DNA from 3 places in the Mucilaginibacter sp. 14171R-50 genome. Region 3 is predicted to be linked to each of the others. Evidence: riboswitches for the same ligand, from Rfam matches in the RefSeq annotation. Region 3 holds a riboswitch; each other region holds the start of a gene.
What was found. Region 3 has a riboswitch for S-adenosylmethionine ahead of GWR56_RS16865 (O-acetylhomoserine aminocarboxypropyltransferase/cysteine synthase family protein). Riboswitches for the same ligand answer to the same signal wherever they lie in the genome.
Positions count from the first base shown of each region.

Region 1: linked by a shared signal. The riboswitch ahead of GWR56_RS00770 (peroxiredoxin) and the one ahead of GWR56_RS16865 (O-acetylhomoserine aminocarboxypropyltransferase/cysteine synthase family protein) in region 3 are both predicted to bind S-adenosylmethionine.
Region 2: linked by a shared signal. The riboswitch ahead of metH (methionine synthase) and the one ahead of GWR56_RS16865 (O-acetylhomoserine aminocarboxypropyltransferase/cysteine synthase family protein) in region 3 are both predicted to bind S-adenosylmethionine.

Region 1 is NZ_CP048115.1:175,438-186,488, forward strand. It holds gene GWR56_RS00740 (carbohydrate binding family 9 domain-containing protein) at 1-757, opposite strand, end outside; gene GWR56_RS00745 (RidA family protein) at 1,001-1,480, shown strand; gene GWR56_RS00750 (bifunctional 2-polyprenyl-6-hydroxyphenol methylase/3-demethylubiquinol 3-O-methyltransferase UbiG) at 1,480-2,133, shown strand; gene GWR56_RS00755 (DUF5996 family protein) at 2,175-3,104, opposite strand; gene GWR56_RS00760 (hypothetical protein) at 3,195-3,707, shown strand; tRNA gene GWR56_RS00765 (tRNA-Cys) at 3,788-3,859, opposite strand; gene GWR56_RS00770 (peroxiredoxin) at 3,876-4,511, opposite strand; SAM riboswitch class I at 4,652-4,770, opposite strand; gene GWR56_RS00775 (SulP family inorganic anion transporter) at 4,885-6,432, opposite strand; gene GWR56_RS00780 (glycoside hydrolase family 2 TIM barrel-domain containing protein) at 6,478-7,545, opposite strand; gene GWR56_RS00785 (ATP-binding protein) at 7,983-9,464, shown strand; gene GWR56_RS00790 (response regulator) at 9,478-9,912, shown strand; gene GWR56_RS00795 (type I phosphomannose isomerase catalytic subunit) at 10,032-11,012, opposite strand.
Region 2 is NZ_CP048115.1:838,775-849,825, reverse strand. It holds gene GWR56_RS03865 (nucleotide-diphospho-sugar transferase) at 1-647, shown strand, start outside; gene GWR56_RS03860 (porin family protein) at 708-1,394, opposite strand; gene GWR56_RS03855 (glycoside hydrolase family 3 N-terminal domain-containing protein) at 1,569-3,290, shown strand; gene GWR56_RS03850 (S41 family peptidase) at 3,355-4,941, opposite strand; gene murQ (N-acetylmuramic acid 6-phosphate etherase) at 5,149-5,952, shown strand; gene GWR56_RS03840 (hypothetical protein) at 6,056-6,622, shown strand; gene GWR56_RS03835 (Bax inhibitor-1/YccA family protein) at 6,716-7,459, shown strand; SAM riboswitch class I at 7,587-7,698, shown strand; gene metH (methionine synthase) at 7,867-11,051, shown strand, end outside.
Region 3 is NZ_CP048115.1:3,700,168-3,711,218, reverse strand. It holds gene GWR56_RS16885 (menaquinone biosynthetic enzyme MqnA/MqnD family protein) at 1-294, opposite strand, end outside; gene GWR56_RS16880 (histidine phosphatase family protein) at 307-927, opposite strand; gene mqnE (aminofutalosine synthase MqnE) at 1,052-2,245, opposite strand; gene GWR56_RS16870 (PLP-dependent aspartate aminotransferase family protein) at 2,431-3,546, shown strand; SAM riboswitch class I at 3,708-3,820, shown strand; gene GWR56_RS16865 (O-acetylhomoserine aminocarboxypropyltransferase/cysteine synthase family protein) at 4,055-5,368, shown strand; gene metX (homoserine O-acetyltransferase) at 5,465-6,520, shown strand; gene GWR56_RS16855 (homoserine dehydrogenase) at 6,520-7,752, shown strand; gene GWR56_RS16850 (glycosyltransferase family 87 protein) at 7,869-9,074, shown strand; gene GWR56_RS16845 (dihydrolipoamide acetyltransferase family protein) at 9,151-10,650, opposite strand; gene GWR56_RS16840 (competence/damage-inducible protein A) at 10,701-11,051, opposite strand, start outside.

The DNA.
Region 1 (11,051 bases), 1.0 Mb from region 3:
CACCCCCAATTTCTTTACGCCAAACTGCCGGTTTATTGCTCTGAAAATCTTTGGTGATGCCACCCAATGCGTAAGGGATGACTGATATGTTATGTGTAGCCACCGGCGGCGCTTCATCCCAAACAACCGTACCGGTGTAAGCCAGCGCGGCGGTTGGGAATTGTCTTGGTATAGGTGTCCAGCTCGATTTCTCGGTAGTGACCAGATCATTGCGGCTAAAGTTGATCCCCCACTCTTTTATGCCTTTTTTGTAACGAATACTTTTAAAAGGAATGGCCGCTTCGAACACCCATTTATCCGGATAATTTTTTACAGCCGAGTACCACTTGTTATCCCAGCTCAGGTCAACCTTGCTGCCTTCATACATGGTGCCATCCCATTGGGCCCCTGCCGCGTTGGCGCCAAAGCTAAAGCCATCGGTACGGGCATCAAAGGGGTCCATAAAAAAAATGAAGTTATCGTTCTTTAAAAAACTGAAATCGCGCTTCAGCGATTCGACCATGTATCCCGCCTTTGGCGTATAGCAAACCGCCGATATGTAAAAGTTATCGTTATCATAGGCCAGGCGAACTACTGTGCGTAGTTTGGCAAGGCTGGTATCCATAGGCAATACCATAAAAAACGGGCTTGTGGTATCGGCCTTAAGCCAGTCGGCTTCGTCGAGCAAGCCATCAATTTTTATGGGTGACCCCGCCCGCTTGATGTGGTACCGGTAGCCGGCGTTCTTTTTTTGGGCGAAAACAAAACTACTAAACATGCAACAGCACATTAGTAATAGGGTAAACTTTGGTTTTAGCAATTGGTATGGTACTTAGGATGTGAGATAATACCACCGCTATTGTGTTAACGGTACACAATAATATAAATATTAAATTAAAATAGCTAACCATGCCTTAGCCACATATGTATTTTTAAAACACGTGCTAATATTGTTACATTGCAGGGGCCTTGATTCACCTTATGCACGGTTGGGTAAATGCAACAATAAATTAATTCAACAATGAAAAAGTTTTTACATCTGGTTTTACTTTGCATAAGCGCCAATTGCCTTGCACAAGCGCCTTTGATGCAGCAGCGTACAGTCACCTTTAAAAACCCTCCGGGCTTATCAACGCCTAAAGGGTACTCGCATTTGGCAGAGGTTGACCTGGGCAAAAGCAAAATGCTTATTCTGTCGGGCCAGGTGGCTTTAAATGAAAAGGGCGAATTGGTGGGTAAGGAAGATGTCGGCAAACAAAGCGAGCAGGTTTTTGCCAATATTAAACATATTGTTGAAGCAGCCGGCGGCACCATGGGGGATGTGATTAAATTGACCTACTATTTGAAAGATGTATCAAAGATACAGGCGGTACGTGATGCGCGCGATAAGTATATTAACATCCAAACGCCACCGGCCAGCACCCTGGTTGAGGTTAGTAAACTTTTCAGGGATGATATTTTGATAGAAATTGAAGCGACGGCAATAATAGAAAAGAAGTAATGGCAAACAACCTGCAGCAGCTTTACGGCAATATTGATATTTACCTGTTCGACCAGCTTTTAAAAGGGCGCTTTGATGGGTGCACAAACGTGCTGGATGTTGGCTGCGGCGGCGGGCGAAACCTCGTATACTTTCTGCAAAACGGCTATGAGGTTTATGGCATCGACCCAAATCCTGAAGCAGTGGCGCTGGTAAAAGCATTGGCTAAAGAGCTCGCTCCGGCTACTCCGCCAACAAACTTCAGCATAGGCAAGGCAGAACAACTGCCCTTTGAAGATGAAATGTTCGACCTGATAGTTTGCAGCGCAGTACTGCATTTTGCAGCCGATAGCAATCACTTCGACGCAATGCTCCGATCAATATGGCGCGCATTAAAAACCGACGGTTATTTTTTCGCGCGGCTGGCCTCTGATATTGGGATAGAAGATAAAGTGATTCCCCTGGGCAACAGCCGTTACGCCTTGCCCGATGGCTCCGAACGTTTTCTGGTGAATGAACAGGTGCTGCTGGAGTATACAGCCAACTTAGGCGGCGAGCTTTTTGAGCCGATAAAAACCACAAACGTGCAAAATTTAAGGTGCATGACGACCTGGTGTTTGCGGAAAGCTGCCACGCCTAAGTCCTCTGCAGGAGATAGGACTTTCCCTTTATAAAAACGCAACATCCGTTCATGCTTGAGCGCTTCACCGTGCAATTAACTTTTAAATCCTTGCAGATCACACTCTAACGCTCTATCCCAATTACCTGTTGTGGCGGCGGCATTATAGGTAGTTTGCAAAAACTGCATCAGGGTATCTTCGGGGTTGGCGGCTTGCTGCACCATTTCGTACATTAAAAAATATTCGCCCATTTCCTGGCTGTAAAACGCTTCGGGCGGGCTTACCTGCTGCTTGCCGTAATCTTCGGGAGTTGGGTAACAATAGGCGTAAAATGCCGGCTGGGGGAACGCCTCGCTGCCAGGCCAAAACCCGCATGAGCTAACCTCGTGTGAGTAGGCTTCCTGCATTACGTTATCGGGCATATTTGGGGCACCACCGGGATGTTTTGGCGCAGGCCTGCCGCTGAAACGGGTAACTGCTAGGTCGAACGCGCCCCAAAAGAAATGTACCGGGCTGCATTTGCCCAAAAAGCCAGCCCTGAACTCAGTAAAAACATTATGTATCCTGATAAGCGCCTGCCACAGGTTGTGCATCACCTCCCCATCGTAAGTACATGGGGTTTGGTTCTCGGCAAAGGGTATGGCAGGGTCAACCTCGTTAGGTGCGGCATAAATCTCGACATCAACACCCGCCAACCTCAGGTTAGCCATTAACTCGTTGTAGAAAGCTGCAATGGTTTCGGCGCCTAATGCCGATGAGATATTTTCGCCCGTACTGGTGGTGATATGCAGTTGATGCTTTATAAAATCAAGGTCTATCTGGAACACGCCGCCGCCGTAGGGTATGCTGCCTGTTGTTAAGCCCGTTGCGCTTACATAAAGCGTAACCTGCCACGAATGGTTTATCCATGGCATTTTTTTAAGGCGCACCTTGCCTATCATTTGCGTCCACATGTGAACGGTGGCAAGGGTATCTTTCAGGTAATGATAATCGAGCTTTGGCCAGGTGTTGGTGGTAGTATTCATACGTAAATATACAATTCAAGAAGTATAATATGTGTAATATTCTACTATTTAAATTAGCATTACTATATTTAACGACTATAAACTAACATCATGAAACTCACCTTTACGATCGCTTTAATTATTCTTGGCTTATTTGCCAAAGCGCAAAATGTTACATCAAATATTCTTATTCAAAAAATCAGGGCTAAAGCTCAAAATTATCTTAATTCTAATTCCCATTACCCTAAAAATCGGGCTGCTACAAATTGGAGTGAGGTATCTGCAGAGCATCCCCGCATTAATAAAAAAATTTTAGAAAGAACCACTTATCCGGAAATAAATGTAAAAATTGACAGCCTTTTAGCTATTGATAAATCATATCCCGGTTACCCTAACACAACAACTATTTATAAAGTGATTCATATTGTACAGGCAAAAGGCTCTACTGTATTTAAATGTTATTCGTTCCAATTTGATAACAACCTAAATATTTTACAGGTTGATGAAGGTTCTCCTCAAGAATTAATTGAGCAAAATCAAAAGCTTATGAAACAGGTAGATTTGGCTAAGAGATTGATAACAGAAATTTCTGACATGAAATTAGCCATTTTAAAGGCTAATTAAAATGCCTTGCAATAACCAAAAAAGGCGATGGACTCCTCAGCCCACCGCCCCGTCATTATAGTCAGTCAGTATAGTTTCAGACGTCGCGGGTAGATTCGAACTACCGTTAAATGGTTTTGCAGACCAACACCTATCCTCTCGGCCACGCGACTTTATCTTTCAGCCCGATTATTTATTAGGCTGCGGCGTTGTACGCAAATACGGTTTTACCTCTTTAAAACCTTTAGGGAATTTAGCCGGGATATCTTCTGTTTTGATTGATGGCAGCACCACTACATCTTCGCCATCTTTCCAATCCGCAGGGGTTGCTACGCTATGATAGGCGGTTAACTGCAGACTGTCTATCACTCTTAATATCTCCTGGAAATTACGACCGGTTGAGGCAGGGTAGCTGATGATCAGTTTTATCTTTTTATCCGGGCCTATCACAAACAGCGAGCGTACGGTAGCTGTTAGCGAGGCATTGGGGTGTATCATATCATAAGCCTGCGATATCTCGCGGTTCTCATCGCCAATAATAGGGAAGTTAACCTCAACATGCTGCGTTTCGTTGATATCCTTTATCCAACCTTTGTGCGATTCTACATTATCGGTGCTTAAGGCTACTACTTTTACATTACGCTTCGCAAACTCATCTTTAAGGGCAGCTGTTTTACCAAGTTCGGTGGTGCAAACGGGGGTATAGTCGGCCGGGTGCGAGAAAAGCACTCCCCAGCTATCGCCCAGGTATTCGTAAAAATCAATTTCGCCTTGTGATGTTTGTGCTTTAAAATTTGGGGCGTCGTCGCCAATTCGTAAACTCATGGTTTTTTTGTTTTAAGTTGATATTAATACGTAGCATAGCTATGTTTAAAAGTAGCAAAAAACTTATACAAGAAATTTAAAGGGATGCCGGCAGATGCAAGAGCATGTTTTGGATGCAAAACACGTTGGTCTTTTAAATCAGCTTATCTATCTTCGACGCTATGTGGCGAAGCAGGAATTAGCACCTTATACAAGCTAAAAGCTGTACAGGTTGCTAAGACATCATAGGGCCTTTTCCCTCTGTCTTTCTGGATAAGTATATATTTAAAGAACGATTACATCACAAAAGTAATTATAAATTCTATAATTCCTATAGACTTTATAATTTATTTTTACCCTCGGTTTTAAACATCTGAATTTCAGCAAGAAATTTTTAATTTATTCCGGCTTTTTCTGTTGCTACCCAGTAATGCGGGTCTTCCATAATATTTACATCAATAACATCAGCGGCATTTTTTAGCAGAGCGATGCAATCTTTACTCAGATGCTTTAAACGGAGTTTTTTGCCTGCCTTATGATATCGCTCTGTTAATTTGTTAAGGGCTTGAATACCCGACATATCGGCAACGCGACTGTCTTTAAAGTCTATAATCACTTCGTCAGGATCGCCGGAGATGTCAAACTTTTCAGAAAACGCCGTTGCCGATCCAAAAAATAACGGGCCGTAAATTTCGTAATGTTTGGCGCCATTACCGTCTATATATTTACGGGCGCGGATGCGTTTTGCACTTTCCCAGGCAAACACCAAGGCCGATATAATAACGCCTATCAACACAGCCAATGCAAGGTTGTGCAGCAGTATGGTTACAACAGCAACCAATATCCCCACAAATACATCTTGTTTAGGCATTTTATTAAATATCCTAAAGCTTATCCATTCAAAAGTGCCAAAGGCCACCATGATCATCACACCGGTAAGGGCAGCCATTGGCAACCTGCCTATCACAGGCGCTCCAAAAAGTATGATCAATAAAATAGTAAGCGATGCTATAATACCCGATAACCGGGCCCTTGCCCCCGCCGACAGGTTTACCAAAGTTTGCGCTATCATGGGGCAGCCGCCCATCCCAAAAAAGAAACCATTTAAAATATTGGCGCTACCCTGTGCTATACATTCGCGGTTGCCGTTGCCCCTTGTTGCGGTCATTTCATCAACCAGGTTTAAGGTTAATAACCCCTCTGTTAAGCCTACTGCTGCCATAATTAAAGCATAAGGGAAAATAATGTTGAGCGTGTGAAAGTTTAGCGGAATGGCTGGGATATGAAAAGGCGGAAAACCACCGCTGACAGACGCAATATCGCTTACTGTTTTTGTGGGGATACCAAAACCCAGCACCAAAACAAATACAATAATAATTGCCACCAGCGACGATGGTACCGCCTTGGTAATTTTTGGGAAAAGCACCACAATAGCTATGGTTAACGCCACAAGGCCGCCCATAATTAACAATGGAGCGCCGCTAAGCCAGGCCGGTTGCCCGTTAACCACCGTTTTAAATTGTTGTAGCTGCGCCATAAAAATGATTACCGCCAGGCCGTTTACAAAACCATACATAACAGGTTGCGGCACCAGGCGGATAAGCTTTGCCAGTTTAAATAAACCAATGGCGATCTGGATAACGCCTGCTAATGCCACCGCGGCAAATACATATTCTATCCCGCTGGCCTTCATTAATGCTATCAGCACTACAACCGTGGCCCCTGCCCCGCCCGAAACGAGCCCCGGCCTTCCGCCGAATATAGCCGTAACGAGCCCCATTATAAAAGCAGCGTACAAACCTACCAATGGCGGGAAGCCCGCCAATATGGCGAACGACAATGATTCGGGCATCATGGTCATGGCAACAGTAAGGCCGGCCAGTATTTCGGTTTTATAGTTAACCTTTTGTGTAAAATCAAATAGTTTAAAGCTCGCCTTCATAGCTGCAAAGCTATAAAAATGCCTGCAACCGGGCGTATTGCTGTTCTACTTTCCGTTTAGTTTTTTTATCAGCTCCACTTCTTCGGCCCTGTAAGGTGTGCCATCCTTCCGGAATATATCATGAAACCACTCTTTAGGCTCGCTGCCATCAGGCATAGGGTTATCCCAGGCGTAAATGGTGTTGGTTTTACCCATTACAAAACCCCAGTTAAGTGCGCCCACGTTCTCTTTTTTGAGCATAGGCATTACATTGGCAAATTTGCTTCCGCGGGTGCGGGCCATATATTCGGTACAGATAAGCGGTTTGCCGTGGCTTTTTAATAGTTGTATGGTTTTTAGGTGAGAGGCTTCGTCGGTATAATCGTGGTAAGTAATAATATCCGAGTTAAGGGCCTGGTAGGCATTCAATTTTTCAAAACTCCAATCCCATAAACCAGCAGATATAGGCTGATCGGGATTTACCGCCCGCGCCCAGCTAAATACCTTGCTTAATAAGTTTAGTGATGCTTCCTTTTTGCCTGAATTGCCAGGCTCGTTATACAGGTCCCATAGCAGGATGCGTTTATCGTGCTTAAAGGCAGTCATAACGTCAGTTACGTAAGCCTGCAGCATGGCGGTTTCACCGGGGTTGTTCAGGCGGTTGCCCGGGTCCTGAAGCCAGCCTGAATTGTGTACGCCAACCTTTGGCGCAGGCTGGGTACCAATTTTGGCACCGGCGTTCCAGCAGTCATCAAAAAACACAAACATGGTTTTAATGCCGTGCTTATCGGCAATGGCGAGGTACCGGGCAATACGTTTTTTAAAACCGGCTTTATCCTGCTGCCAGGCAAGGCTGTGTAAAAACACGCGCATGGTATTAAAACCAATCCCTTCGGCATAACCCAGTTCGCGGTCTATGGTTGCAGGATCAAAGGTTGATGCCTGCCACATCTCTAACTGGTTTATAGCGGTGCTGGGTATAAAATCTGCACCGGTCATCCATTTATGCTGGGCGTACCAGGCATTAGCCTTGGCTACCGACCATACTTTACCTGCAGGCGCTGTTTGTGCGGATGCGCCGGCCGTTATTGATATCAGAACAATTGTAAGCAGCTTCAAAAATTGTTTTCCCATCGTTTTAAATTTGATAGGGTTAAATATAGAAAATGATGCTGTAATTAATAATGTCAAACTCACATATAATTTAAACGGATATAAATCCGCCTAATACGCTACGGGTTTTATGAACACATTGAATAGCAATAATATTTCTTTTCAGTTATGATATTATTTCGCCGAATATTATACTATTTTTATCCGCTCAAATTTTCATAACCCTGCGGGTAAAAAACCGTATAAGACCCTTACATTGTTTAATGAGGTAATTTTCAGCGCTATAGAAATTTTGACAATAACCAATAAGCGTTGAAAAGCCCGGATGGCAAGCAATAAAAAATATTTAAGACTGCGGGTTTAATACAACTTTTGGTTTTAATTATAACAGAATTGCGCTTTTGGCATATATTTTATTAGGCCATGTGGTAATTATAGATTAGTGATTAAAGTGTAAAATGAGTTTTTCTGACGGTCATAAGTTTTCTGGCGAAAGCATAGCTCATATTGCGCGTATAATTGACAACATACATTTAGGCATTTGGGAGTATAACACCGATACCCGGCAGGTTAAATGGTCGCCGGGGTTTTATACTGCGTTGGGGTATAAACCGGGCGAGATAGAATGCTCATACAATTACTTTTTTGAACATCTGCTATATTACCACGATAAACAGGCCTTCTTAGCCTCAACCTATCATACAAGGCTTGGCAATTCGCCGGTTGTGCATATCAGGCTGCTTACCAAACAAAATGGTTATCAATGGTTTGAAAGTACCACTCAAAAACATGATACCGCAGACGGACCGGTGATATACGGCGTACTTAGCAATATTAATGTGCTTAAAGTAAGCGAGACAAAGGTTGCTGAAAAAGAACTTAAGTGCGCCGAAATTGGACGTATAGCCAAAATTGGCAGCTGGGAAATCGATGCCGCTACAATGGCGTTGAGGTTTTCGAAAGAGACATACAACATTTTTGAGCTGGATGCACAGCCCCAAATCACGGTACCCGAAGCCATCAGTTTTTTTGAACCTCAATATCGCCAGGTGCTTACAGCAGCTATCGAAAACGCTATAAAATATTCCAAGCCTTATGATATTGAGGTGTTATTTAAAACCGCCAGGAATAACGTAATATGGGTACGGTGCAAGGGCGTGCCCGTGCTTGATGATTATGGCAATTGCATTATTCTAAGGGGCATCTTCCAGGATATCGACAGCATCAAAAAGAAGGGCATCACGCTGCAATCATCTTTAAATTTGTTAGACGACCAAAACAAGCGGCTGCAAAACTTTGCTTATATTGTATCGCATAACCTGCGTTCGCACGCGGGAAACCTTAAGTTTATGGTAAACCTGTTTGAAGAATCGCACCTGCAGGACGACCGTACCGAAATATTCTCGCACATCAAAACCATTAGCGAAAGCCTGAGCGCCACCATGGGGCATTTAGATGAGATAGTTAAAATACAATCAGAAATCAGCAAGGGAAGGAAGGTTATTGATTTTGAGACCATATACAACAACGTTGAATCGGTATTACATACCAATATTGCCAATTCCGGTGCTCAGATCAATATTGATTTTGCCGGCTGTCCGCAAATAGATTATATACCCGCTTACCTGGAAAGCATTTTTCAGAACCTGCTTACCAACGCTATAAAATATAAGCATCCCGATCGTAACCCGGTTATAAATATTAACACCCACAAAATTGGGCGCGAGGTTTACCTGGTGTTTGAAGATAATGGGATTGGCATTGACCTGAAACGTTATGGCGACGAGCTTTTTGGCATGTACAAAACGTTTCACCATAATCAGGACGCTAAGGGCATAGGGCTTTTTATTACGCGGAACCAGGTAGAAGCCCTGGGCGGAAGCATACAGGTAGACAGCGCCGTAAACGTTGGCACAAAATTTACTATAAAGCTGGTATAACTAATACCCTTTAATGAATACCGAAAACAAAATTGTGACAGCCGGAATTGTTGATGATGATGAAATTTTCACTTACGGTTTTAAAAAATTAATAGCTATAAGGCGCTTATTTGACAAAATACTGCATTTTAACAATGGCAAAGAAGCTATTGATTATTTAACAGATCCGCAAAATAGCAACCATTTACCTGACGTTTTATTTGTAGATATTAACATGCCGGTGATGAACGGCTGGGAATTTAACGCTGCTTTTGAGGAAATAAAATCTCAACTGGGAAAAAATATCACAATTTACACGATCAGTTCGTCGGTTGATCTGGGCGATATCAAGCGCGCCAAAAATAACCCGCTGATTGCTGATTATCTTTTAAAACCTATTGACGAGTTATACCTGGCCGAGATAGCAAGAAAACTGCAAAACCCGACCGATATGGAACGCTATAATTGATCAGGATTACACCGATTGACAGTCGATTGCACAAATAATAAATAAATAAATAAAAAGACCGGGCTCAAATTAACCCGGTCTTTTTATATCGATGAAGTAAAAGGAACCCGTGAAATCTGTTATTCTATATAACTCTCTAAAATTTTAAAGCCCGATGTGGTTTTAAGCTCTACTTTACCGATGGTTTTTGGCAACAGTATGCATTCGCCCATTTTTACCGGGTAAGCCAGGCCATCGTATTTGATGGTGTATTCGCCGCCTATACAAACATGTATCACAAACGAATCTAAGTTCGAATAATCTTTATCAAGGCCGTGGGTATAATCAAGCATGTTAGTAGTAAAGTACGGGCAGGTTACCAAATGCACATCCTCGTTTTTATGCGGGGTATAAAGCGTTTTATATTCCGGGTAATGTTTGTAATCAATTGCTGCCAGGGCCTCTTCGGTATGCAGCTCGCGCTTGTTGCCCTTGTCGTCTACCCGGTCAAAATCGTAAATGCGGTAGGTAATATCAGATGTTTGCTGTATTTCGGCAATCAATAAACCTTTGCCAATGGTATGCACACGGCCCGCCGGTAAAAAGAAAACATCACCAGCCTTTACATCTTCCCGGTTAAGGATATCCATAATATGGCCGCTGTTTAAAGCTTCCACATATTCCTTTTCGGTCATTTCGCGGTTAAAGCCGGCTATCAGGCTGCTGCCCGGGTCGGCTTCTATCACGTACCACATTTCGGTTTTACCAAACGAGTTATGGCGTTTTTTGGCCAGTTCGTCGTTAGGATGAACCTGTACGCTCAGGTCATCATTCGCATCAATAAATTTAACCAGCAAGGGGAATATGTTACCAAAGTGCTTGTAAACCTTCTCACCTACCAATTCGCCCTGGTATTTTTCCAGCAAGTCGGCAAGCGACTGTCCCTTTAGCTCTCCGCTATCTACAACCGAAACATCCGACTTTACGCCCGAGATCTCCCAGGTTTCGCCGCAGTTTGGCAAATTGCCAATGTTTTTATGCAGGTAAGTTTCAATCTTATGGCCTCCCCATATTTTATCTTTAAATATGGTTTTAAATTTTAGCGGATATAATGCTGACATGGTAGTATATATTAATGCGGCTAAGTTAGGGATTTTGAA
Region 2 (11,051 bases), 1.7 Mb from region 3:
AAGGCATCGTACTGGAAGATGATTGCCTGCCTACAGATGATTTTTTTAGGTTTTGCGATACTATGCTTGAAAAGTACCGACATGATACACGCATTCGCCATATTTCAGGATGCAATTTTCAGCATGGTAAAAAATGGGGAACGGCAAGCTATTACTTTTCAAACTTAACCCATGTTTGGGGTTGGGCTGGCTGGCGCAGGGTTTGGAAAGATTACGAGAAAGAGCTATTCCAATACCATGTAAACGATGTACGCCCGCAACTGGAAACTCTTTTTACTGATCGTTTTATTGTTGATGTTTGGGAGAGTATTTTTAAACTTGTAAAGACCGGCGGGGTAGATACCTGGGACTACCAGCTGACATTCCTTAACTTTTTTAACAACAGCCTATCTGTAATCCCTAACGTAAACCTTATTACTAACATAGGTTTTGGCGAAAGCTCTACCCATACCAACGACGTTAATAATATCAACGCCAACCTGCCGGTGCAGGCGCTTGGCAATATTACCCACCCTTTGTATATATTGCCTCAAAAACAAGCCGATATTTATACACTAAATGCTGACTTTGATATTGCCTCCCGCTGGAAAAAATATAACAAACCAAAGTATAAAGCTAAACGGTGGTTTAAGGGATTATTTAAATAATATAAAAAGCCACCCCAATAGCTCGGGAATGGCTTAAAATAAAATCAATAGTAACGGTTCTTACTGAAACTTAAACCCTAAGCCCAGTTGAAATACCTGGTTGCGGTAATCGGGTATTGCGCCGCTGTTTGAGCGGTTTTTGTCAAGGTCTATGGCATATCTGCCGCGTAGTTCAACATTACGGTTAAGGTCTATCCCCACACCAATAACACCCGAGATGTAGCTTTTGTCGCCCCGATTATCATAATCGTTTTCGTAGATGGTGTTGAACCCGTCATCGTAAATGTTTTTGGTTGATGTAAGAAAGCTTAATTGCGGCCCCACAACAAAGTTAAATCCGGGAACAAGCCTAAATTTTGCCAACAACGGTATATCGATGTAATTGGTACGCTGCTTAAACTCCCCGTAGGTGGTTTCGGCACGGAACCCTTTCTGCGAAAACAAAATTTCGGGCGCGAATGATAAAGGATACGCCACGGGGATATCGAACGTAAGCCCCAGATGCAAACCCGCAATTGTACTTGTACTAAAATCTGAGTTATAGGCATCAACCGTGTTAGAGAAGTTTACGCCGCCTGCAATTCCAACTCTGGGCTGGTAAAAGTTATCTCCCCGTCTTTGGTATCTTTCCTGTACCGGAACCGGGCGCCTGATAACCCTGCGCGGATAGCGGCGGTCATAACGTTGTGCACTTACCGAGCCTGCAACCGTAAGCAGGCATATCGCCATAAATAAAATTTTTTTCATTGGTAATTATTTTATGGCATCATATTACAGGCATGCCTGATAAATTGATGCCGGTTAATTTTTATACTCTTATAGAGTGAAAATTTGCGGCAAGGTTTATTCACTATTTTTTATAATCTATTTTATAGGTAAAACAATTAGCCGCAATTTAGATTTAAGCTACATTTGGAAACAATGAAACAAAAGACCCACTGCCGCTATTACCTGCTTTTTATAACTGTATTTTTTACCCAAAGCGTATTGGCGCAAAAAACAAGCTTTATAAACTCGTTAAGCCAGCAAAATCATTGGGTTGATTCTGTTTATAAAAAAATGAGCAGGAAAGAGCGCATTGGCCAGTTGTTTTATGTAAGGGCACATACCAACAAAGGCAAGGCATACGAGGATTCAGTGGGCAAGGTGATACAGGACGAGCATATAGGTGGTGTAGTGTTTTTCCAGGGCGGCCCGGTAAGGCATGCCAACCTGATAAACGTTTATCAAAAGCTGTCTAAAGTGCCGCTGCTTATTGCCATGGATGGCGAATGGGGCTTGGGCATGCGGCTGGATTCGTCAACATCGTACCCCTATCAAATGACATTAGGCGCTATACAGGATAATACGCTTATTTATAAAATGGGGCAAATGATAGGTAGTGATTTCAGGAGGCTTGGCATGCACATCAATTTTGCGCCCGATATGGATGTAAATAATAATCCTAACAACCCGGTTATCAATTACAGATCGTTTGGGGATAATAAGTACAATGTGGCACGCAAAGGCATTGCGTATTTCACAGGCATGCAGGATGCCGGCCTTATTGTTTTTGCCAAGCACTTCCCGGGCCACGGCGATACCAACGTAGATTCGCACCTGGCCTTGCCACAACTACCCTTTACCCGCGCCCGTTTAGATTCGTTGGAAGAATACCCTTTTCGCGAAGCGATAAATGCGGGCATAAGTGGCATTATGATAGCCCACATGAACATTCCGGCACTCGATACCACCAAAAATCTGCCGTCAACGCTGTCGCGGCCAATTGTAACCGGCGTGTTAAAAGATTCGCTTGGATTTAAAGGGATAGTTGCCTCCGACGCTATGGAAATGCAGGGTGTTGTAAAAGATTTCCCTAATGGCGAAGCTGATGTAAGGGCTTTTCTCGCAGGTAACGATCTGATCGAATTATCGGTTAACTCTGCAAACGGCGCCAAATTGATACGGAAAGCTATCAGGAAAAAAAAGATAACCAAAGAGGAGTTTGAGGCCAAAGTTAAAAAGCTGCTTGCCGCTAAATACTGGGCCGGGTTAAATAATTATCGGCCGACAAGTACCGCTAATCTGTTAAGCGACATTAACCGACCGGCCGCCGCTGAATTATTTCAGCAACTAAGTGATGCTGCTGTAACCGTGTTAAAGGGCGATAGCCGTACTCTTCGACAGGACCCGTTTAAAAAAACCGCTATCATCAGCATCGGGGTCGACAGGCCAACGGTTTTTCAGCTCGAACTATCTAAGTGGTATGTAAACAGCATGATATTTTTAGTAGGTAAAAGCACCTCGCTTACGGATATGAACCGTATGCTGCAAACGTTAAAAGGGTTTGACCAGGTTTTTGTAAGTATACATGATACCCGTACACGCCCCGCCAGTAAGCTTGATTACAGCAGCGATGTTAAATACCTGATAGCTGCGCTGGCCGCAAAACCAAACGCGGTAACCGCTGTGTTTGCAAACCCGTATACCATAGCAGGGTTGCCAGGCATAGAAAAAAGCGCCGGTATTATCGAAGCGTATCAAAAAGATGATGCCTTGCAGCGTTCGGCAGTAAAGGTAATAACCGGACTAATCAAGCCCGCGGGCAAACTGCCTGTTAGTGTAAATACCTTTTTTCCGACAGGTACGGGTATAAGCTTCTGAGGGTGTACAAGATCATATCAGCACGGCTATGCTGACTTCTTTTTTATCTGCACATCTGCTTTCGTTACTGCAGCAATGCAATTTTAAAGGTAGTATCGCTTGTGTTTAGTACGCGGTAATAAGCGTTATTGCCCCATTTAAAACGCGCTGCATGCGCTTTGATCAGTGTTTTAATAAACTCCTTTGATAACTTCAGATCCGCAGGATTAATATATTTTATCGTTTGCGACGCGTAAGCTATAAAATTATTTAAAACGTCTTCAGTGATGTGGTATTGATCTATAAAGCTATCGGCAGTTGCATATTTGGCAATCACGGGTTGCAGCCTGTCAATCACATAAGCCGTAAAAAGCTGGTTATCCGCAAGGTCTTCTACAAGTTGTGTGTTCTCTGTGGTATCGGCAGGTACAAATACATCTGGCATTATGCCGCCGCGACTAAAAACTTTTCGTCCCTTGGTTGTATGATAGGCTGAGCCGCCGATAAATGCGCTGTCGCTTAAACTACTTTCCGCGCTTAACAGTTCACCTTTTCGCACCCGGTTAGCCAGCTCGTTGCGGTAACTGGCAACGCCATTTTTATACGATTTTTGTATTGACCGGCCCGAAGGCGTGTAATATCTCGCTACCGTTAAATTTATTGCAGTACCATCTGCAAACGGAAACTGTTGCTGCACCAGGCCCTTACCAAAAGAACGGCGCCCAACAATAATGGCCCTGTCAAGATCCTGCAAGGCGCCCGCCAAAATTTCGCTTGCTGAAGCCGAATACTCATCAATAAGTACCGTAAGTGCGCCCTTTTCGTAATTGCCCGAGTCGGTGGCAAAGTAATCAGTTCTGGGTTCGTGGCTTCCTTTGGTGTAAACAATCAGCTTACCCCCGGGTAAAAACTCATCGGCTAAAGCAGTTGCCGTGTTTAAGTAACCGCCGCCATTTCCACGCAGGTCAAGCACCAGCTTTTGCATGCCTTCGGCTTTCAGCGTTTTAAGCGCGTCTTTAAAATCGTTATCAGTAGTTGATGCAAACTTGCTTATTTTGATATACCCGGTATTGCCAGTGGTGTATGCGGCGTCAAGGCTGCTCAGCGCTACCCGGCCACGTTTTATGGGGATGTTTTTGATTGCCTTCCAGCCGTTTCTTACAACGCCAAGCGTTATTTGTGTGTCCTTTTCGCCCCTAAAGGTTTTACTGATGCGGTCTGACTTTAATTTGGTGCCCGAAAAGGGTTTGCCATCCACTTGTATGATCCTGTCGCCGGTAATTATACCTGCTTTAGCGGCGGGCCCGCCGGCGTTAACCTGGGTAATTACCAGCGTATCGCGCAGTAACTGGTATTCTAACCCAATACCGTTGAAACCGCCCTCCAGTCGTTCGTTGATAGAGCGGGCCTGCTTTGCCGGCAGGTACACTGAGTGAGGGTCCAGGCTTTGCAGCATATCGTTAACCGTTGCGCCCTCTACACTGTCCGTATTAACAGAGTCGACATACTTGGTGCTTACAAGATCAAGCACACGGGATATTTTATCGGGCCCCGAAAAATTAAGGCCTATCCTTCGCCCCCCAATGTTATCACCGGTAATAAGTATCCCAATTGCAATACCTATCAATATTAAAATTACCGTCCTGAAGATAATGCCCGCAATTCTTTTCATCTATATTTAGCCATTGCAAATTTAATAAATAGCAGCTATTGCCTATAATTAATATCGGCTTCTTTGCTTTGATGTTTTTTATTCAATTTTGTTAAAATTTATTAACTGTAGCCTCACCTGAATCTTCTCCAAAGGAGAGGACTTATTCGTCGCATTATAAACCCTCTCCCTGGAGAGGACAGGGTGAAACTATTTTATTGCCAAAACATGGAAATAAACACCGAAAAAGACTCCAACTACAACGGGCTTGAAAGCATGCCGGTAGCGGAGCTGCTTCAAAACATTAATAACGAAGATAAAACCGTGCCATTAGCGGTTGAAAAAGCGTTACCCCAAATAGAAAAACTGGTAACAGTTGTTGCCCAACGCATACGCAACGGCGGAAGGTTATTTTACATTGGCGCGGGCACCAGCGGCCGCCTGGGCGTTGTTGATGCCTCTGAATGCCCGCCCACATTTGGTGTGCCGTTTGATTGGGTGGTTGGCATTATAGCGGGCGGCGATACGGCCATACGCAAGGCTGTTGAATTTGCCGAAGATGACCGTGAACAGGCCTGGAAAGATCTGCAGGAATTTAATATCACCGGCAAGGATGTAGTAGTGGGCATTGCGGCATCGGGCACTACGCCCTATGTTATTGGCGGGTTAAAAATGGCTAAAGAGCATGGCGTTGCCACAGGCTGCATAGTTTGTAATGCAGGCAGCCCCGTAGCTGCTGCGGCCGAATACCCCGTTGAAGTGGTTACCGGGCCCGAATTTGTTACCGGCAGCACCCGCATGAAGGCAGGCACCGCCCAAAAACTGGTATTAAATATGCTCAGCACAAGTGTAATGATACAATTGGGCCGCGTAAAGGGTAATAAAATGGTGGATATGCAGTTATCCAATAATAAATTGGTACACCGCGGCACCCGTATGGTAATGGCCGAAACGGGCTTGCCTGAAGAAGAAGCCGCTGAACTATTAAAGAAACATGGCAGTGTGCGCAAGGCGGTGGATAGTTTAAAATAGATGTGCAAATGAACAGGATTAGATGTGCAGATATGCAAATATGCAGATGTGCAAATGAGGAAAATAAAAAAGTCTCCCTGGCGGGGGGAGGTTGGAGGGGGTTATGCACGAAATAGAACCATATTACCGCTGGCGCGATGATTATGTAGCATCTGAGGATGAGTATTCGCCTTTTTATGCTACCGAGTACAGCGAGTTTGAATTTGATAAGCAGGTATATAATTATTTGCTGCACCCGCAGTGGGATTCTTTTGGGTCGAATACGTTGTACCTGAAGGTATTGTTTGTTGATTACGATCGGGGTTACAGCATCATCGAGTTTATTGGCGAATGGAACGACGCCATTAACAATGATATTATGCTGATGAAACGCGAACTTTTTGACCTGATGGTTGACCAGGGCATAAACAAATTTATACTGATAGGCGAGAATGTGCTTAACTTTCACTTCTCTGACGACAGCTATTACGAAGAGTGGTTCCAGGAGGTTGAAGATGGCTGGATAGCTGGCATAAACTTCCGCGACCATGTGATATCCGAGTTTAAACACAGCAACATTGATTATTACATCAATTTTGGCGGTCAGCTTGATGACCTTCACTGGAGGGCATTGAAGCCACTGCAAATGTTTAAAAAAGTAGAGGAGCAGTTAACTAAAAGATTAACTTAGAATTCACAGCCAATTGTAACCTTTTTAACCGCTACAACTTTTTCAATCATTACATCGTTTTTATTATATTCGTACAAATAATTTCTGAAATACATGGAAACCAAAACCGATAATTTTGAATACGTTTACGATAACGTAAGTTACGTAGAAAACCCTGAAGCATCCCGCAGGTTCATTGCTAATGTATTTGTTTGGATGTTTGTTGCCCTGGGCATATCGTCTGTATGTACCTATGCCTTTTCTTTTATCCCCGAACTATCGGGCTTGCTACGCGACACTGAAACAGGGCAGAATAATATCTTTGGCACCATCACTATGTTCGCGCCACTGATATTTGTAATTATACTGGCCCGAGGCCTTAACAAACTAAGTGTTTTTGCCACTATTTTAATGTTCCTGGCTTTTTCGGCTATAATGGGTATAAGCCTTAGTTATATTTTTTACATATACTCATTCGGCACAATTTCAACAGCATTTATAACTGCTGCTATTGTTTTTGGCGTAATGGCTATTGGCGGTTACACCACACAACAGGACCTTACCAAATTCGGCTCTATCCTGATCATGTTGCTGATAGGTGGTATTGTTGCTACGATACTAAATCTATTTATTTTCCGCAGCAGCAGTTTTGACCTATTGATAAGCTATATACTTGTAGCCGTATTTGTGGGCTTAACCGCTTATGATGTACAAAAACTGAAACGTATTGGCGCAGGCATTGAGTATGGCGATTCTACAGCTAAAAAGACAGCTATAATGGGTGCGCTAACTTTGTACCTTGATTTTGTTAACCTGTTCCTGTTATTATTGCGCATATTTGGTGGTAACAGAAGATAATCGGATATCATAAATAAAATTGAAAAGCCGTTTGCTGTAAGCAGGCGGCTTTTTTGTTTGTCCGCTTTGAAAGCCTTGGTGTAATTAATACGCTTGCACTTTACAACATTATTATTCATATTTGTACCGCTTATGGAGAAAGACGGAGGGATTAGACCCTGCGATGTCTTAGCAACCTGTTACTTAACAAGGTGCTACATTCTACTCCGGTTAAAAGAATAACCGGGGACAGATAAGTGAAAGTCAATTTAACACCCGACTTTTCGAGTAAGCTGCACTTAGATTTGAGATATTAGATGTGAGATTTGAGAAAGCTCCGCTTCTCAGCACGGCAATAATATTTTGATAGATAATGGAAATTAGTTTCCTATCTCACATCTCATATCTCCTGTCTCACATCTCAACAAATGGACATTAGAAAAGAACTACAGAAGCGTATATTGGTTATTGACGGAGCTATGGGTACCATGATACAGCGGTACGAGCTCACCGAGCAGGATTTTCGCGGGGAGCGTTTCCGCGACCATGCATCCGACCTTAAGGGAAATAACGACCTGTTGAATATCACCCGCCCGGATGTTATCAGGGCTATCCATGCCGAATATTTAGATGCCGGTGCGGATATCATCGAGACAAATACTTTTAGCACACAACGCATATCCCTGGCCGATTATCACCTGGAGGAGCTTGATTATGAATTGAGTTACGAGGGTGCCCGCATTGCGCGTGAAGTAGCTGACGAATATACGAAGCGCGACCCTTCAAAACCGCGCTTTGTAGCCGGAGCCGTAGGTCCCACAAACCGTACCGCATCGCTGTCGCCCGATGTGAACGATCCGGGTTACCGCGCCGTTACCTTTGACGACCTTGCCGAGGCCTATTATACGCAGGTACGCGGCCTGGTTGATGGCGGCTCGGACCTGTTATTGGTTGAAACTATATTTGATACCCTGAACGCCAAAGCGGCTTTGTTCGCTATCGACAGGTATAAAAACGAATGCCGGGCAGCCGGTAAAGATTACCCCGCCTTTAGGGAAACTGGCGGCGTTATGATATCGGGTACCATTACCGACGCCTCCGGCCGTACCTTGTCGGGCCAAACGGTAGAGGCGTTCTGGAACTCTATCAGTCACGCGCACCTCCTATCAGTAGGGTTAAACTGTGCTTTGGGCGCCCGCGAAATGAGGCCCCACTTAGAGGAACTGTCTGAAAAGGCAGGTGTGTTCATCTCGGCCTATCCCAATGCGGGGCTGCCAAACGAATTTGGCGCTTACGATGAGACCCCGCACGAAACCGCTCACCAGGTTGATGATTTTATGAAGGCAGGCCTGGTAAATATTGTTGGCGGTTGCTGTGGCACCACGCCCGAGCATATTAAGTGTATTGCCGATAAGGCCGCTAAATACTCACCAAGGCAGATACCCGAAATTAAGCCCTACCTGCGCCTAAGCGGACTGGAAGCCGTAACGCTTACGCCCGAAACCAACTTTGTGAACATTGGTGAGCGTACCAATATCACCGGGTCGCCTAAGTTTTCGAAGCTTATCCTGGCCGAAGATTACGAGGCAGCCCTGAGCGTAGCGTTGCAACAGGTAGAAGGCGGCGCGCAGGTGATCGATATCAACATGGACGAGGGGATGATCGACTCGGAAGCGGTGATGGTAAAATTCCTGAACCTGGTTGCCAGCGAACCGGATATTGCCAGGCTGCCTATCATGATCGATTCCTCCAAATGGACGGTTATTGAGGCTGGATTAAAATGCTTACAGGGCAAGGGTATCGTCAACTCCATCTCGTTAAAAGAAGGCGAGGAAAAATTTAAAGAATACGCCCGCAAAATATTAAGCTATGGTGCTGCAACAGTAGTAATGGCCTTTGATGAAACCGGCCAGGCCGATTCATTGGAACGCCGTAAAGAGATCTGCGAACGCAGTTATCGCATACTGGTTGATGAAGTAGGTTTCCCTCCGCAGGATATCATCTTCGATCCCAACATCCTGACCGTAGCCACCGGGCTTGAAGAGCATAACAACTATGCAGTAGATTTTATTGAAGCTACCCGCTGGATAAAACAAAACCTGCCGCTGGCTAAAGTAAGCGGTGGGGTAAGTAATATATCGTTCTCGTTCCGGGGTAATAACGTGGTGCGTGAGGCTATGCACTCTGCATTCCTCTACCATGCCATTAAGGCCGGGTTGGATATGGGTATAGTAAACGCCGGGATGCTGGAAGTTTACGAGGAGATACCGAAAGACCTGCTTGAGCTTGTGGAAGACGTTTTACTAAACCGCCGCGAAGATGCCACCGAGCGTTTGGTTGAGTTTGCCGATACCATTAAAAGCAAAGGTAAAGAAGTGGTGCGCGATGAAGAGTGGCGCAAAGGGACGGTAGAACAGCGCCTGTCGCACGCGCTGGTAAAAGGCATTATCGAGTACCTGGATGATGACGTAGAAGAAGCCCGCCAGAAATTTGCCAAGCCCTTAGAGGTTATTGAAGGCCCGCTGATGGATGGCATGAACGTGGTAGGCGACCTGTTTGGCGCCGGTAAAATGTTTTTGCCGCAGGTGGTAAAATCGGCCCGGGTAATGAAAAAGGCGGTGGCTTACCTGCTGCCCTTCATTGAACAGGAAAAACAACGCGTTATTGATGCCGGTGAGGATAGCAGCGGCAGTCGTGCTAATGCGGGCAAGGTATTAATGGCCACCGTAAAAGGCGATGTGCACGATATTGGTAAAAATATAGTAGGCGTGGTACTGGCCTGTAACAACTTTGAGGTGATAGACCTCGGGGTAATGGTACCGGCCCAAAAGATAATTGAAGAAGCTAAAAAACACGAGGTGGATATCATCGGTCTTAGCGGTCTGATTACCCCATCGCTTGATGAGATGGTACATTTTGCCAAAGAGATGGAGCGCGAAGGCTTTACCATTCCGCTGATCATTGGCGGGGCGACTACCTCGCGCATCCACGCGGCAGTAAAGGTAGCGCCGCATTACTCGGGCGGGGTTATTCATGTGCTGGATGCATCGCGCAGCGTAACGGTTTGCAGCAGCCTGCTAAACCGCGATACCCGCGAAGGTTATATACAGGGCATAAAAGACGAATATGCCAAAGCCCGCGAAGCCCATGCTAACAAAAAAAGCGATAAGCGTTTTGTAAGCATTGAGCAGGCACGTGAGCAAAGGTTTCAGATAGACCTGAAAACCGTAGCGCACGCGCCCACATTTACCGGTATTAAAGCATTTGAAAACTTCCCGCTGGAAGAGCTGGTGCCTTATATCGATTGGACGCCGTTCTTTCATACCTGGGAGTTACGGGGCAGCTACCCTAAAATATTTGCCGATAAGTTTGTAGGCGACGAAGCCAAAAAGCTTTTTGACGACGCGCAGGCATTGTTGAAGAAAATCGTTGACGAAAAATTGCTGCGCGCGAGCGGTGTTATAGGCTTCTGGCCGGCAAACAGCGTCGGCGACGATATTGAACTTTACACAGACGATACCCGCGGGCATTTGCTTACGCGTATTCATACGCTTCGCCAGCAAAACGAAAAGGTGAAAGGCGAACCATATTATGCCTTGTCGGATTTTATCGC
Region 3 (11,051 bases):
CAGCTGTATCTGCTTTACATCCCTGATATCGCAGTTGCTGAAAATGAACACGGAGTTTACCGCGCCCACAGCGCCGATGCAATAGTTAGATACAATCTCCCACTGGGGTAAACTTAAGGTAGCGGCTACGGGTATTAAACCAATATCAACTACGTTATCAATTAACTTTTGCGCACAGTCAGATGGCATATCCAGGCTCAGGTCTATCCTGTCCCTAACCGCCGAGTGTTGTAATCCGTATAAAAAGGGTTTGGTGTTAGTGTAGCTAACGGCAGAAATTTTTATCTTATTCACGTATCGTTCTCTCTAATCGTTTTTTAAATGTTTGGCATTGTTTGCTTCTGCAATTGTAAAGGTGGCGCCATCGTAGGTAACCTTATACAGCACAAGGTTCTGGTGCGGAAAATTATCCATTTGGGTAAGCGGCTGGTTGGTAAGTACGCACATCAGCAAACGCAGCGCGCGGCCATGCATACATATCAGCACCGTTTTTTCTTCGGGATGGCTCATGATAGTTTCAAGTGCCTTTAGCTGTCTTTCTTTTACCTCGTTTGGGCTTTCGCCGCCCTCAAATTTTTCATCCAGCTTACCATCCAGCCAGTCGCGCATTAATTGCAAAAACGCGGCTTTGGTATCGGGCGTAGCGGCTTGTCCTTCGTGTACGCCCCAGGCCAGCTCGTCAAGGCCCGATAGTTTCTGATAAGGGATGCCCAGGTCAATAAATTGCTGTACGCTTTGCTGCGTGCGCTTTAAAGCTGATACATAAATTTTATCGAAAGGTACATCTTTATAAGCCTCATAAAATTGGTTTGCCTGGCGGCGGCCTTCATCGTTCAGATCGGTATCGCGACCGCGGCCCTGCACAATGCCTTGTTTGTTAAGGTCGGTTTGGCCGTGGCGTGTTATATATAATGTTTTTTGAATCATTGTTCATTAGTTCAAATGTTCATTAGTTCATTGGTTCGGATCTTGGCTAACTATCTCATTTGTTTATTGGTAAGTACCAATGAATAAATGAGCTAATGAACCAGTGAACCAACAGACCAATAAACTAATTAATTACCGGCAGTTTATAAAAACGCGGCTTTTCCTGTTCCTCAAACTGGTAGTCGTTATAATCGGTAATCACATTGTAAAGCGTATCGCGCTCTATGGGGTAACGGCCCGCATGCTTTATCAGGTCAACCAGTTCTTTTGTGCTCATGGCCGGTTTTTGCTCTTCGGCACCCGCCATCGAATATATTTTGGTGGTATCGTCAAGCGTACCATCAATATCATCAACCCCGAAATTAAGCGATAGCTGCGCGGTGGTGCGGCTTATCATGGCCCAATAGGCTTTTATATGGTCAAAGTTATCAAGGTAGATGCGCGCTATGGCGTAGTTGCGCAGGTCTTCTACCACAGTAGATTCGGGCACGTTGCTCATTTGGTTATCCTGGTTGCGGAATTTTAACGGGATAAAGGTTTGAAAACCCCCTGTCCTGTCCTGCAACTGGCGCAAACGCTCCATATGATCAACCCGGTGGTAAAACTTTTCGATATGACCGTAAAGCATGGTGGCGTTAGATCGCATACCCAATTTATGCCACTCTTCGTGTATGGCCAACCATTGGTCGCCGGTGCATTTATCTTTAGCTATCAAATCGCGCACTTCCGGATGGAATATCTCCGCCCCTCCTCCCGGTATCGATTCCAGGCCCGCATCCTTCATCAGCTTCATCCCTGTAGCATAATCAATTTTGGCTTTTTTAAAAATGTAATGATATTCTACCGGTGTAAGCGCTTTTACATGCAGATCTGGCCGGTGGGCTTTTATTTTACTGAACAGTTCGCTGTAAAAAGCTACATCGTACTGCGGTAAAACCCCGCCTACAATATGCACCTCGGTAACGGGCTGGTCATCGTACTTTTTAACGATGTCGAGCATTTCCTGCATCGTGTATTCCCACCCGTCGGCACGTTGTTTTATAAGGCGCGAGTACGAGCAAAATTTGCAATCGTAAACACAAAGGTTAGTCGGCTCGATATGAAAGTTACGGTTAAAATAAGTTTTGTCACCGTGTTTTTGTTCGCGTATGTAGTTGGCAAGTACTCCCAGGTAGCCCAGTTCAGCTTTTTCGTAAAGCAAAACGCCTTCATCAAAAGTGATGCGCTGGTTATGAAGTACCTTCTCGGCAATGTTCTTAAGCTCGGGTAAAAGTTGGGGGTTATCCAGCAATACCCTGAAGTTTTCTGATACTTCCATTTAGAAAAATATTTGAGCAAATGTAGCAATTTGCATTAGTTTTAAAACGTACGTAATAATTTGAAACGTGTTTAAACACGCAAGTATGACAATGATGTTACAGTAGGAAAATGCTGAACCATTTTGCATCGGCCGCTATTGATAACTGAATTTTCTTGGTTAATTTGGCGACATTATTCCCTGTTATGAAAATAGAAACTATTGCCATCCACGCCGGTAACCACACCGATGCCTCATCCAAAGCTGTTGTACAACCAATCGTAATGTCGACCACGTTTGAGCGTGATGAAGACGGGGGATTTTCATCGGGTTATCAATACAGCCGTTCGGCAAACCCTAACCGCGCATCGTTAGAAAATGTATTGGCACAGTTAGAAGGCGGCGCTGAAGCGGCGGCTTTTTCATCAGGTAATGCCGCGGGTATGTCGGTATTTCAATCGCTTGAGCCGGGCACACACATCATTTGCCCCGACGATATGTATCACGGACTGCGCAACCAGCTTAAAACGTTGTTTGAGGGCATTTTGGAATTTGATTTTATTGATGTGAATGATGAAGATGCTTTAAACGCCCATATTAAACCCAATACCGGTGTAATATGGATAGAAACGCCATCTAATCCGCTGCTGAAAATTACTGACATAAAAAAGGTGGTTGCTATTGCCCGCGGGTATAATATTAAGGTAGTTTGCGATAATACCTTTGCCACGCCGCTGTGCCAGCAGCCGCTGGCATTGGGTGCCGATGTGGTGATGCACTCTTCTACCAAGTATTTTGGCGGCCACAGTGATTTAATGGGCGGGGCGCTTATTACTGCTCAGAAAAACCAATGGTGGGAAAAGATCCAAAATGTACAAACTATGGGCGGCGCGGTGCCCTCGCCTATGGACTGTTACTACTTGGTACGTAGTATTAAAACCTTGCCTTACCGAATGCGCGGCCATGTGCAAAACGCCCTGCTGCTGGCGCAATACCTTGAAAAACACCCGCGTGTAGAACGGGTGATGTATCCCGGTTTGCCGTCGCACCCGCAGTTTGATATTGTAAATGCGCAGATGAGCCGCCCCGGCGCCATGATGTCGTTTACACTGAAAGGCGGCGAGGAAGAGGCCAAAAAAGTAGTGAACGCGCTTAACATATTTACCCAGGCCACCAGCCTTGGTGGCGTTGAAAGCCTGGTAGAACACCGCGCCAGTGTTGAAGGACCTGATACCAAAACGCCCTTTAACCTTTTAAGGGTATCGGTGGGTTTAGAACATATTGATGACCTGATAGCCGATCTGGAGCAGGCAATGGCGTAAATTTAATTCAGGCCGTTATCATAGTTCCTAAAGAACGCTGTATAATTGACAAATGACAATTAAATTAAAATTTAATTTGGAACTTAAAACCTTATTGCCCTATATTTGAAACATTATTTGGTAGCGATACCAATCGATCAATTTTCCCTCACACGGATTTTGATTTATAAAGAAGCGGCGAGAGATCAGGCTCGATGAACCGCTGGCAACCCTACAAGGTGTAGAAGGTGCCAATTCCTGTCCCGGAAAATATGTTACCCGGGGGATATAAATTAATAGTCATGAATAGTCTGATTTATTTAGCACAACAAAACACATCGCAAACTCAAACGGGTGGTTCTTCTGTATACAACCTTTCTGCAGGCTGTATTTGTATGTGTTGCTGCTGCTGTTGATGCAGTACACGTTCCCTTTTCTGTTTCCCAAAAAAACACGTGATACCCGCTTAGGATAGCTTTATCCTGTCGTAATTGTAATATTTCATCAATACCTCTTAAATCTACAGAACATGTCTAATTTAAAATTCGAAACACTGCAACTGCACGCCGGTCAGGAAGTTGACGCTGTAACAGGCTCGCGCGCGGTACCCTTATATCAAACTGCCTCATACGTTTTTAATAATGCCGAGCACGGCGCGAACCTGTTTGCGCTAAAAGAGTTCGGTAATATCTATACCCGTATCATGAACCCTACTACCGATGTTTTTGAAAAGCGCATTGCAGCCCTGGAGGGCGGCATCGCAGCTTTGGCAACAGCATCGGGTCAGGGGGCCCAGTTTATCGCGCTAAATAATATCCTGCAGGCTGGCGATAACTTTGTCACCTCTCCTTTCTTGTATGGAGGTACTTACAACCAGTTTAAGGTGGCGTTTAAGCGCCTGGGTATCGAGGTGCGGTTTGCCCAGGACGATACCGCCGAAAACATTGAAAAACATATCGATGGTAAAACCAAAGCCATCTATACCGAAACTATCGGCAACCCCGGTTTCAGCATTCCTGATTTTGAAAAGCTGGCGGCCTTAGCCAAAAAGCACGATCTGCCGCTGATAGTAGATAACACTTTCGCCGCGGGCGGATACCTGTTTCGTCCGTTGCAGCATGGTGCGCATGTGGTTGTAGAATCTACCACCAAGTGGATAAACGGCCACGGTACCAGCATCGGCGGCGCTATTATAGATGGCGGCACGTATAACTGGGGCAACGGAAAATTCCCGCAGTTTACCGAGCCAAGCGAAGGTTATCACGGGTTAATTTTTAACGATGTATTTGGCATTAACGGCCCGTTTGGCAATATCAATTTCATTATCCGTGCCCGTGTGGAAGGTCTGAGAGATTTTGGCCCTGCGCAGTCGCCGTTTAATTCGTGGCTTAACATACAGGGGCTGGAAACATTGTCGTTGCGGGTGCAACGCCATGTCGACAACGCCCTTGAACTGGCCAAATGGCTGGAGCAGCACCCGCAGGTGGCATCTGTTAATTATCCGGGGCTGGAGTCCTCGCCCTATCATATCCTTGCCAAAAAATACCTGAAAAATGGTTTTGGCGCGGTGCTGACTTTCGAAATAAAGGGCGGTAAGGAAGTGGCGAACCAGGTGATAGATAATTTAAAGCTGGTGAGCCACCTGGCCAATATGGGCGATGCTAAAACACTGATCATTCAGCCATCGGCAACCACGCACCAGCAGCTTAGCGACGCCGAGCAACTATCAGCCGGGGTTACGCCGGCACAGTTAAGAGTGGCCGTCGGCATAGAACATATAGATGATATTAAGGCTGATTTTGAACAGGCATTTGCCAAAGTACAACAACCTGAATTCGTTTAATTTTTAAGAATTTTTTAGTTTTTTTTAGTTTTTTAAGTGATGTTATCAGGGAGCGGTTGTTCAGGCAACTGCTCCCGAAATAACGAAAAGTAACAAATGAGCACACAAAGTTTTACCTATACCGGAACGTTTGAACTGGAATCCGGCCAGAAGCTACAGGGACTTGAGATCGGCTTTAATACCTATGGAAACCTCAATAAAAACCGGGATAATGTAGTGTGGGTATGCCATGCCCTCACTGCAAATTCCGATGTTTTTGACTGGTGGAAAGGCCTTTTCGGCCCCAATGACCACTTTAATCCCAAGGATCATTTTATTGTTTGTGCCAATGTTTTGGGATCGCCTTATGGCACTGTTAGTCCGTTAAGTATTAACCCCGCTACAGGGCAGCCTTATTACCTGGCATTCCCGGAGTTTACCATTAGGGATATTGTTAAGGCGCATAAGATACTTGCAGACCATTTGGAAATTGAGCATATCGAAATACTATTGGGCGGATCATTAGGCGGCCAGCAGGCTATCGAGTGGAGCATTATTGAGCCCGAACGTATTAAAAACCTGATACTGATAGCGACCAATGCACTCCACTCACCCTGGGGTATTGCGTTTAACGAGTCGCAACGCCTGGCCATTACTGCCGATCGTACCTTTTACGCCGGATCGCCTGACGGCGGCAGTAAGGGGTTAAAGGCCGCGCGAAGCATTGCGCTCCTATCCTACCGCAGCTATAAAACCTATGCTATCACTCAACAGGAAGATAGCGATACCATTACCGATAATTTTAAAGCGTCAACCTATCAGAACTATCAGGGGCAAAAGCTGGTGAACCGCTTTAATGCTTACAGCTACTGGTACCTGTCAAAAGCGATGGATTCGCATAATGTTGGCCGTGGCAGGCATGGCATAGATAAAGCGCTTAGCCTGATCAAGGCACGCACGCTGGTTATCGGTATCAAATCTGACGTGTTGTTCCCTATAGAGGAACAGCAGTACCTGTTCAGGCATATTCCGAAGTCGGCCTTTGCCGAACTTGATTCGTTTTACGGGCACGATGGCTTTTTAATTGAAACAGAAGACCTTACAAATATCATCACATCGTTTTTTAAAACAGATGTAAAAGGAAAAATTATTGAACTACAAAAAATCGCTTAATGAGTAAGAAATTAAATATAGGCCTGTTCGGATTTGGAGTTGTAGGCCAGGGATTATACGATATCATCAAAACCAAGAACCTTAACCTCGAGATTGTCAAGATCGCGATAAAAAATCCCGAAAAGGAACGGTCGCTGCCGAAAGAATTGTTCACAACAAACAGGGACGAGATATTAAACAATCCCGAGATCAATACGGTGGTTGAATTGATAAACGATACCGAAGCCGCGTTCGAGATCGTATCGCGGGCCTTAAGCTCTGGTAAAAATGTGGTATCGGCCAGCAAAAAAATGATCGCCACGTACCTTGACGAACTGATAGCGTTACAGCACCAGTATGGCACTTCGCTGCTTTACGAAGGCGCGGTTTGCGGCAGTATCCCTATCATCCGCAACCTGGAGGAATATTACGATAACGAGTTGCTGCATTCCATTAGCGGTATATTTAACGGGTCATCCAATTATATCCTTTCAAAAGGTTATTTAGAGAACCTTGACTATAATACTGCCCTTAAACAGGCCCAAGACCTTGGCTTTGCCGAAACCGACCCTACTATGGATGTTGGCGGGTACGATGCCAAGTATAAACTTATTATTGCCGCGGCTCATGCTTACGGCGTGGTGATAGACCCGGTACAGGTGCTTAACATCGGTATACAAAACCTTGCGCCAAACGATCTGCAATACGCACGGGAGAAAAAGCTGAAAATAAAGCTGGTACCTGTTGCCAAAGAACTCGACGACAGGCATGTAACCCTGTTTGTAATGCCAAAATTTGTAAACGAAACGGAATTTTTATACAACGTAGAATATGAATATAACGGTGTAACCGTACAAGCAGCTTTTGCCGATCAGCAGTTCTTTTTTGGTAAAGGTGCGGGCGGCCATCCTACCGGCTCGGCCGTATTATCGGATATCGCGGCCTTACGATATAATTACCAATACGAATATAAAAAGGCCAAAGCCGACAACTACCTGCAGTTTACCAATAACGTAGAGGTAAATATTTACCTGCGTTACGAGGACGAAGCGCTTGTAGAAGCGCTGGAGTTTGAACACATTCACGAGCGCTTTTACTCGGGCAGCTATAAGTTCGTAATTGGTAAAATAAACCTGCAAAAACTAATTGACAACCAGCAGCTGATAGCGGATAGTAAGGCATTTGTTGCTTTTGCCGATCAATTAACAGGCGTTAGCCTGGCCGCCGAAAAAAGGTACGAAGCTGTAATTTAATTATATACCCCTGCCTTTAGAAAGAGCGTACAATCAAGTGCGCTCTTTTTTTGTTTGCGTTGGCTTGTTTTGGATATAACCGCCTTTACGTATTATTGCAACCTGTAGCCACTTGTATGCAAAAACTAAAAAATATTCTATTCAACAAAACCTTTATCCTGTCGCTTTGGTTCGGACTCAGCTTTTTCGCGGTAGCAAAAGATATTGTTATGCACCCCTCAAACAAATTAACCACGCATAACAATTACATCATTTACAAGCACAACTTTTTAAACCTTATAAACCAGCACACGCTGTTTGGCCCCGAGCCGCAGTACTATTTCGACCTTAACCACTACGGGCCGGTGTTTGGTTTGGTAATTGCGCCGTTTGCAGTTTTACCTAACCAGGCTGGTGTAATACTCTGGGTGATGTTCCTGGCCTTTATATTGTATTATGCCATAATGCAATTACCCCTTAACAACTCGCAAAAGTTTGTGATTTTGCTGCTTAATGTTAACAGTATTATGGGTTCATCGGGTAATGTGCAGGTAAATCCGCTGATTACGGCGCTGGTAATATTCAGCTTTATTTTTATCAGGAAAAAGCAGGATTTCTGGGCCGCGCTCATGATCATTTTAGGTACCGCTATAAAGTTATACGGCATTGTAGGGCTGGCGTTCTTCTTCTTTTCGGACAACAAAGCGAAATTTATTTTAAGCCTGGCGTTTTGGTCGGTAGTGTTATTTGCATTGCCCATGCTCGTATCGTCTCCGGCTTATATTATCCAAACCTATCGCGACTGGTATCCTGATCTGCTGGCAAAAAACGCAGCAAATCTTACTTCTACCAGGGGTAACGTAAGTGTTATGGGTATGATAACTAAAATATTCCTGGTGAAAAACCTGTCGAACTTGTTGATATTGGTGCCGGCCATACTGGTTTTCGTAGCATCAATGTTGCGTATAAAATACTGGCGAAACCTTAATTACCAATTATTATTGCTGGCTTCGGTATTGATATTTACCATCATATTCAGCACCAGTAGCGAGCCGCCAACCTACGTAATCGCCTTTATCGGGGTAAGTATATGGTATGTGATCTTAGACAGGCCAATTACAGGTTACGAACGGTTCCTGATGATATTCGCCCTGGTGCTTACCAACTTTTCGCCTTCAGATCTTTTCCCGCGATATCTGCGAGTAAACTACGTGATACCCTATGCCCTGATAGCCCTTCCGTGCTTATTAATATGGTTTAAGATCGTATACGAAATGCTCACCCGTGATTTCAGCAAAAAAGCGGGCGTTTTAAAGATTGACAACTTAGAGAACAAAGCATAAAACAAAAGGCTTCCGGTTAGGGAAGCCTTTGCTTTTGTAGAAACTCACAAATTAAATTAACTATATATTCCTGTAACTATAAACTCCTGTTAGTGTCCCAATTTTCAAGGTAATGGGCTACCCTGCTTACAAATTGTCCGCCTAAGGCACCATCCACTACGCGATGGTCGTAAGAAAGCGACAGGAACATCATATGCCTGATGGCTATCGCATCACCTTTTGGCGTTTCTATAACGGCCGGTTTCTTTTTAATTGCCCCAACCGCCAATATGGCTACCTGAGGCTGGTTAATAATAGGCGTGCCCATTACATTGCCAAACGAGCCTACGTTGGTAATGGTGAACGTACCGTCCCTTACATCGTCGGGCTGCAGTTTGTTGTTACGGGCACGGTTAGCTAAATCATTAACAGTCTTCGTAATACCAATAAGGCTCAACTCGTCCGCCTTTTTAATAACCGGTACAATCAGGTTTCCGCTTGGCAAAGCAGTAGCCATGCTAATGTTAATATCCTTTTTCCTGATGATCTGGGTTCCGTTCACCGATATGTTTATCAGCGGAAAATCTTTAATAGCTTTTACAACCGCCTCTATAAATATAGGTGTAAAGGTAATTTTCTCGCCCTCGCGTTTCTCGAACGCGTTTTTAATTCTCTCGCGCCAGTTCACCAATTCGGTCACATCGGCTTCCACAAAAGAAGTTACATGCGGCGACGTGTGCTTACTGTAAACCATATGCTCGGCAATCAGCTTACGCATGCGGTCCATTTCAATAATTTCATGCCCGCCCGAAACAGATGTAGCGGCAGGTTGTGGCGCCGCCTTTGGCATTTCGGCAGCCGGTTGGGCTGTTTGTTGCCCAGGTTCAAACTGTGGAGCCTTGGAAGCAGGTGAAGGTGCTGGCTGCGGTGCGGTATAAGCCGTTGCCGGTTGTTCCGTTGGTTTTGCAACTCCAGGCTGTTGCGCTGTAGCAAAACCTTGTGGTGCCGCCGCTTTGGAGCCGCGTTTCTGGATATACTCCAGCAGGTCGTCCTTGGTTAAACGGCCCTCGGCGCCGGTACCCGGTATCTGGTCAAGCTCGTTATTACCAATACCTTCCTGGCTGGCGATATTTTTAACCAATGGCGAGTAAAATCGGTTCTCGTATTTAACGCCGTCAATAGGTGGGCTTTCTCTCTCTTCAATTTGATTGATGCCCGGTATATCGGCAACAGGTGCGGCTTGTTCGGCAGGCTGAGGGCTTGTCTGGGCCACAAATTGTGGTGCTTGTTCTGTTACAGATTGTGGTGCAGGTGTTGGTTCGGAAGTGGCCTGCGGTTCGTTACTGCCGCCCGCCTCATCGGTTTCTATAACGGCAATTACCGATCCTACCTGTACTACTTCATCTTCTTTACAAAGCTGTTCAATTAATTTTCCGGAAACCGGCGAAGGAACTTCAGAATCGACCTTGTCAGTCGCAATTTCTATAACTGCCTCATCTGCTTCAATATAATCACCTGGTTTTTTATTCCATTTAATTATGGTTGCTTCCGCAACACTCTCACCCATCTTTGGCAGTAATAATTGGTATTTGGCCATACGCAAAACTATAGTTCGTTGGTCAAAATTATACAATTACTGTGTCACATTTATGTTTCTTTTAGTAAAGTAATCAACATAAAAAAGGCAGCCATGGCACTCCTTTCGATGTTTTGGGGGCGTTTATTACCAAATGTGAATTTCTTTACAACCGTTCTATTTGTATTTGCCACCGCAATCCATACGGTGCCCACGGGTTTCTCTGCTGTGCCCCCGCCGGGGCCGGCTATCCCGGTAATGGCCACAGCGTAGTCCGACTTAAATTGCTGTAGCGCGCCTGCAACCATCTCTGTTACGGTTTCGCGGCTAACAGCTCCAAACTGATACAAGGTTTCGTTTTTAACACCTAAAATATTTTCCTTCAGATCGTTAGAATAGGTTACCGCACTACCCAGAAAAAC